Regions from separate parts of the Rhizobium sp. NZLR11 genome, predicted to be linked through region 2. Evidence: riboswitches for the same ligand, from Rfam matches in the RefSeq annotation. Region 2 holds a riboswitch; the other holds the start of a gene.
What was found. Region 2 has a riboswitch for FMN ahead of HJB83_RS07935 (DMT family transporter). Riboswitches for the same ligand answer to the same signal wherever they lie in the genome.

Region 1 (3,404 bases), on a different contig from region 2:
TGTCCCCATCGGCATCGCCTCAGCTGTGCCGACCGAGAGGCTGCCAGCGAGCAAGGCAGCCGCGATAGAAAGTGCCTTCATCGAAAACTCCAATTCATCCAGCCGTTCCCACCCTAGGGCCGCCAAATTGAACTGGAGATGAACTTCACGTTCATGTTTGCGGGAGAAAAAGAAGCGATTTCGGACCGCTCATCGCAGCGCCGGCCAGCTGGTTTTCCCGCAAGGGCAGGCGCTTCAGGGCCATCCACCGGCCCGCAAAAACCGTTCATGTCCTGCCGTAAAATGCGTCGGGACCCGGGTCACGCCCGGCGGCGACCTCGGTCAGCCGCCCAAGGTAATGCGCCCAGCCTTCCGCATGCCCGGCGCATTGATCGGCGCTCGGTAGGCCGCTATGCGTCAGTCGCAGCAGTGTTCCGCCCCCCTGCTCGATCAGGTCGATCTCGACGAGGCTCGACCCCGGCGGCACCACCTCGCTGCCGTCCCAGCCGAAGCTGTAGGCAAGGCGATGAACCGGCACCACCTCGCGAAACGAGCCGCGCGCAAAGCGGGCACCGGTGACGTTGACAAGATAGAGCCCGCCCGGCTGCGGCTCGACCTCTGCCTCCGTCCCCATCCAGCGCAGGATCTTCTGCGGGTCGGTCATCAGCGCAAACACTGCGGCCGGCGGCGCCGCAATATGCGCCTCGCGGTGAACGACGAAAGATTCTGGCATCACGCTCTCCGATAGTTGTCATGGCCTGCCTCGCCGCGGGCGGGATCAGCGGGTCATGCTGTTTTGACGTGGGTGTCCTCGCGTGAGCATGTAGGCGGAAGTACCCGATCAGCAAGGGTGGTCGGGCCACGCCGCCCCCGTCGCCCGGCACCGGCGCGGCATCCTCCAACGTCCCTCATGCTGAGGCGCGTAGCCCGTGGGGCGGAGCCTCGAAGCACTCGCCGCAACGCTGCTCCCTGCCTTCATCTAGCATCCGCGCACCCGCCGCGTCCTTCGGGGCCTCTGCGGCGCACCTCAGGACAAGGCTCTCTGGGGGGTGCAGCCAGCTAGGTGGCGATCGCCTCACCCCATCCCCGCCTCCGCGATGCAAGCATTTCGCCCTATTGCCAGCCCTTCGTCTTCCCCCTATTGTCCCGGCCGTTCTCAGGGCGGGGTGAAAGTCCCTACCGGCGGTATGCAGTTTCGATTGCGAGCCCGCGAGCGCCTTCCTCGGAAGGGTCAGCAGATCAGGTGAGATGCCTGAGCCGACGGTCATAGTCCGGATGAAAGAGAACGCACGTTCCCAGCCCTTGCGGCTGTCGGGGACGTTCGTGATCGCCTTGGGTGATGTGTCTGTTCGCCAAAGGAGATTACCATGACACCCACCCGCTACGCCTTTATCAAAGCCAGCTGGCACGCCGACATCGTCGACCGCGCCCTTGACGGCTTCTATCAGCTCGTGCCGCCCGAACAGGTCGATGTGTTCGATGTTCCCGGCGCATTCGAGATGCCGCTGCTTTCCCGCGATCTGGCCGCAAGCGGACGTTATGGCGCCGTCATTGCCGCGGCTTTCGTCGTCGACGGCGGAATTTACCGCCACGAATTCGTCGCTCAGGCGGTGGTCGACGGGCTGATGCGCGCCGGCATGGATACCGGCGTGCCGGTGCTTTCGGTTTCGCTGACGCCGCATCAGTATCAGGAAACCGAGCACCATAAGCAGATCTACCGCGCGCATTTCGTCGAGAAAGGGCGGGAGGCCGCAAAGGCCGCGCTCACAATCGGGAAGACACGCGCCGCTCTTGCCGCGTAAGGCGGCTCCCCCCGAACCGGGGCGGCGGGACCGATCCCGCCGTCTTCATCAGGTCAATTCCGACAGAATAATTGATTCGACGCCCTCGCCGCGCTGTGATCCACTCACCCCCGACATGTATCGCCATTCTTAATGCGTCCCAAACCTTAAGGAGCTGAAGATGAGCAATGCAATGCGCAGTGAAACCCCTATCGAAAATTCGCGAACACGGCCCGTCGACACCAAGCTCGAGGTGGTCGTCATCCCCGTTTCCGACGTCGATCGCGCCAAACGTTTCTACGACAGCCTGGGCTGGCGGCTCGACGCCGACTTCGCCAATGATGCCGATTTCCGGGTGCTCCAGTTTACCCCGCCCGGCTCCGGCTGCGCGATCATCTTCGGCGAGAACGTCACCGCCGCGCCACCTGGCTCCGCCCAGGGGCTCTACCTTATCGTCTCCGACATCGAGGCCGCCCGCCGCGATCTTATCGCTCGCGGCGTCGAGGTCAGCGACGTGTTCCACGACGCTGCCGGCGTCTATGCCGGCAAGGACGAGCCCTATCTCTTCGGACGGCTGCGCATCGCCGGCCGAGATCCCGAAAACCGCAGCTATCGCTCCTTCGCCTCGTTCAAGGATCCCGATGGCAATGGCTGGCTATTCCAGGAGGTCACCACGCGATTGGCGGGACGCATCGACGCCGACGAGACAGCCTTTGCGACCTCGAGCGACCTTGCATCAGCGCTGCGCCGCGCGGCGACCGCCCACGGCGAACACGAAAAGCGAAACGGCGGCAAGCACGACGAGGGCTGGCCGGACTGGTACGCCGACTACATGGTCAGTGAACAGTCTGGCCGAGAGCTGCCGCTATAGGCAGCGGTCTTTTCCGGCGAACTCAAACAGCCCTTGTTGAGGCATGCCTTCCTCCTGCGCACCTCCCTGAGGTGCGCAGGAGGAAGGCCAGTAGCCTCGAAGGACACCTCCAACGCTGCTCCGTGCATTCATTCGGCGTCGGCGCACGCGCCCGCCGTCACCGCTCGAAAAAATCCCGCCACTGTTTCTCGCCAACCAGGCAGTCGACCCCGGTCTCGGCGCCGGTGATTCTCTGCACCGTTGCCGGCGGGGAAAACCCGCTGATCTCCAGCACCAGCTTGCGGCGCACGGCAACGGCGAAATCCTCGATGTTGCGGACCGGCAGCACGAAGGCGCCGGGGCCGCCGATCACGCAATCCGCATAATATGTGTCGAGCCCGTTCGGCGCATCGGAGGGCCGCAGCATAATGGCAAGGCCATTGATGATCATGCCTGCTTCCACCGCCTTGTCGCGGGCGGATATGACTGGATTTCCGGAATTGTTCGGGCCATCGCCCGACACATCGATCACCTGTCGTCTGGACGGAAACGGACTGGAAACGATCATGCTGGCGCCTTGGGCGATCGCGGTGGAGATCGATGTACGCCGCTGCGTGGCAATCGGCCGGGCTTCGAGCTTTTCGGCAAAAGCGATCGCGTCCGCTTCCGTCTCGATGACCTGCCAGTCGATCACCGAATCCTGGACGACATAGCCCGCCCATTCGAAATAGCTGATGGCGATGCGGCCGGTCAGACCGCCCTTCACCGCATCGATGAATTCCTTGTGCTTGAGC
Region 2 (3,404 bases):
TGATGAAGCTTGCCCGCAAGGCGGTCACCGAGATCATCAAGGGCAAGACGAAGTCCGTGCATGTGACGGCTGCCAACATCTCCGACTATCTGGGCGTCCCGCGCTTCCGCCACGGCGAAGCCGAGGGCGAGGATCAGGTCGGCGTTGTCACAGGTCTTGCCTGGACGGAGGTCGGCGGCGAGTTGCTGACCATCGAAGGCGTGATGATGCCGGGCAAGGGCCGCATGACGGTCACCGGCAATCTGAAGGAAGTCATGAAGGAATCGATCTCGGCGGCGGCCTCCTATGTCCGCTCGCGCGCTGTCGATTTCGGCATCGAGCCACCGCGCTTCGACAAGAGCGACATCCACGTACACGTGCCGGAAGGCGCGACGCCGAAGGATGGCCCCTCGGCCGGCGTCGCCATGGCGACCGCGATCGTCTCGATCATGACCGGTATCCCGGTGAACAGGCACGTGGCCATGACCGGTGAGATCACCCTTCGCGGTCGTATTCTGCCGATCGGCGGTCTCAAGGAAAAGCTGCTCGCAGCCCTTCGCGGCGGCATCAAGAAGGTGCTGATTCCGGAGGAGAACGCCAAGGATCTGGCGGAGATTCCGGATAACGTGAAGAACAGCATGGAGATCATCCCGGTATCCCGCATGGGCGAGGTGATCAAGCATGCGCTGATCCGGCGGCCGGAGCCGATCGAATGGGACGGCACGGTGGAAACGCCGGTCATCGCATCGGTCGAAGGCCTCGACGAGACGGGCGCAACCATAGCGCATTGAGTGGCCTCGGCCACATTTATGCCCCATTGGCTGAAAACTCGGAAAAAGGCTGGCGAAAACGCCAGCCTTTTTTGTGAAAACGTCATGTAGACGCTTGCTTTTCCTTGATTTGCAGGGCTTTTGGGTTCCCGGCGGGCCTGATGATACCTATTCGGCGCCTAGCTTATATTGAGTCGTTTCGTACCATTTAGAAAGGGGTGGAAACATGAACAAGAATGAACTCGTGTCCGCAGTCGCCGAAAAGGCAGGACTGACGAAGTCTGACGCGGCTTCCGCTGTTGACGCGGTTTTCGACGTTGTCCAGGGTGAACTCAAGAACAAGGGCGACATCCGCCTTGCAGGGTTCGGCAGCTTCACCGTTTCTCATCGTGCCGCATCGAAGGGCCGCAACCCGTCGACGGGCGCTGAGGTAGACATTCCGGCTCGCAACGTGCCGAAGTTCACGCCCGGCAAGGGCCTGAAGGACGCCGTCAACGGCTGATCTGAGATTATCCGCCAGCCGTAAACGAGACCGGCTGTGCAGGATTTGGAAAGGGGTTCGGCTTTGCCGGACCCCTTTTGCTTTGCTGGGCCCTTGCTTTCGTGGCTTGCCGCCATGCGGGCTTTGATCTACGACATTTCTGTTCTCAGGGCGGGGTGAAACTCCCCACCGGCGGTATGGGTTTCGGCCTGAGCCCGCGAGCGCCGCCTTCCGCGCCAATGCTGGGGGAGGGTCAGCAGATCCGGTGCGAATCCGGAGCCGACGGTTAAAGTCCGGATGGAAGAGAATGAGTGTCGGCCGTGCGAAGGGCGGGGTGTCCTGCGTCGCCTGTTCGTGGCTCATGCGTCCTGATTTATGTTGGTCCCTGGTTTTGGATGAAAGACATGAGTCAGAATTCTCTTGCGGTCGAGCCGTCCCGCGCCATTGTCGGTGCACTCTGGATGGTCCTTGCCGGCATCGCCTTTTCGCTTCTCAACGTCGTCACCCAATGGCTGACGATGAAGCTTGCCTTTCCCTCGGCCTCGGCAGCCTTCTGGCAATATGGCTTCGCCTTCCTGTTTTCGCTGCCGTTCCTGCGCAGGCTCGGCCTGGCGGCGATGCGCACGCACTATCCCTGGCGTCACCTGGCGCGCGTCGTGCTTGCCGCGCTCGGGGTCGAGGCCTGGGTCGCCGGCCTTGCCGCGGTGCCGATCTGGCAGGCGATCGCGCTGGTGATGACCTCGCCGTTCTTCATCATTCTCGGCGCCCGGCTCTTCCTGGGTGAGCGCGTCGGTCCGGCCCGCTGGGCGGCGACCGCAGCCGGTTTCACCGGCGCGATGATCATCCTGCAGCCATGGTCGGACGGCTTTGGCTGGGCAGCACTCTTGCCGGTGCTTTCGGCACTGCTCTGGGGCGCCTCGTCGCTGATCACCAAGAGCCTGACGGGCATCGAACGACCGGAGACGATCACCGTCTGGCTGCTCGTTCTGCTGACGCCGATAAACGGAGGGCTGGCGCTTGCGGCAGGCTTTGCAGTGCCGACGGGTGCAACACTTGCCTTGTTCCTGCTGGCGGGGCTGCTGACCGCCGCAGCGCAGTATTTCCTGACGCTTGCCTATGCCGCAGCGGATGCCGCCTACATTCAACCTTTCGACGATCTGAAGCTGCCGCTGAATGTGCTGGCCGGCTGGCTGTTCTTCGGTTATGCGCCGGCCGGCTACCTCTGGCTAGGCGCAGTGCTCATCCTTTCCGCCTCACTCTTCATCATGCGAAACGAGATGCGCAAAGAGCGGAAACCCGCCTGAGGTACCCTAACCTTCTCCCCCGGAAAACGGGGAAAAGGGGAGGTGCCATGCTAGATGTGGGCAGGGAACCGAGTGGTTGCGGCACATCCCCTTCGTCTCGTTTACGAGGGACGGGCCGAAACCCGTGGCTCGACCCCGGCCGGTGGCGGCAGCCGGATGAGGGCCTGACTCGACCTGCCGCAGCCCTGACAAAATAGCGACGCTCCAACCCTACCAGCGCTGATGCACATGCGGCGCGATCAGCCGCGTGTAGATCTCGCGTGTTGCCGCCATGACACCGGCCGTAAGGGGCGCCAGATCGGCTGCGGCCGCATTGGTTTTGGCCTGTTCGGCATTGCGGGCGCCGGGGATGACGACGGTGACGGCTTCAGCCATCAGGATCCAGCGCAGCGCAAAGGCCGCCATGGTGGCGCCCTGAGGCACCAGCTTGCGCACCTCTTCCACCGCTTGCAGGCCGACCTCGAAGGGCACGCCGGCAAAAGTCTCGCCGACATCGAAGGCTTCGCCGTTGCGGTTGAAATTGCGATGGTCGTCGCTGGCAAATTGGGTGTCCCGGGTGATCTTGCCGGAGAGAAGGCCGCTGGCCAGCGGCACGCGGGCAATGATCGCCACGTTCCTGCGGCGCGCTTCCTGGAAGAACAGGTGGTCGGGACGCTGGCGGAAGATATTGTAGATGATCTGGATGCTGACGACGCCAGGATATTCGATCGCCTTCAGCCCGTCTTCGACCTTTTCGACGCTGACGCCGTAACCCTTGATCTTGCCGGCCGTCTGCAGCGCGTTCAAGTTCTCGAAGACCTCCGGCTGGTAAAACACCTCGCGCGGCGGGCAGTGCAGCTGCAGGAGGTCGAGGCTGTCGACGGCAAGATT

Region 1: linked by a shared signal. The riboswitch ahead of HJB83_RS30845 (6,7-dimethyl-8-ribityllumazine synthase) and the one ahead of HJB83_RS07935 (DMT family transporter) in region 2 are both predicted to bind FMN.

What each region holds. Positions count from the first base shown of each region.
Region 1 is NZ_JABDWD010000029.1:20,130-23,533, reverse strand. Features, by position in the region: gene HJB83_RS30855 (GCG_CRPN prefix-to-repeats domain-containing protein) at 1-81, opposite strand, end outside; gene HJB83_RS30850 (SRPBCC domain-containing protein) at 266-712, opposite strand; FMN riboswitch at 1,128-1,270, shown strand; gene HJB83_RS30845 (6,7-dimethyl-8-ribityllumazine synthase) at 1,347-1,781, shown strand; gene HJB83_RS30840 (VOC family protein) at 1,942-2,631, shown strand; gene HJB83_RS30835 (DUF1194 domain-containing protein) at 2,789-3,404, opposite strand, start outside.
Region 2 is NZ_JABDWD010000003.1:342,117-345,520, forward strand. Features, by position in the region: gene lon (endopeptidase La) at 1-770, shown strand, start outside; gene hupB (DNA-binding protein HupB) at 976-1,251, shown strand; FMN riboswitch at 1,389-1,543, shown strand; gene HJB83_RS07935 (DMT family transporter) at 1,635-2,534, shown strand; gene HJB83_RS07940 (aldo/keto reductase) at 2,745-3,404, opposite strand, start outside.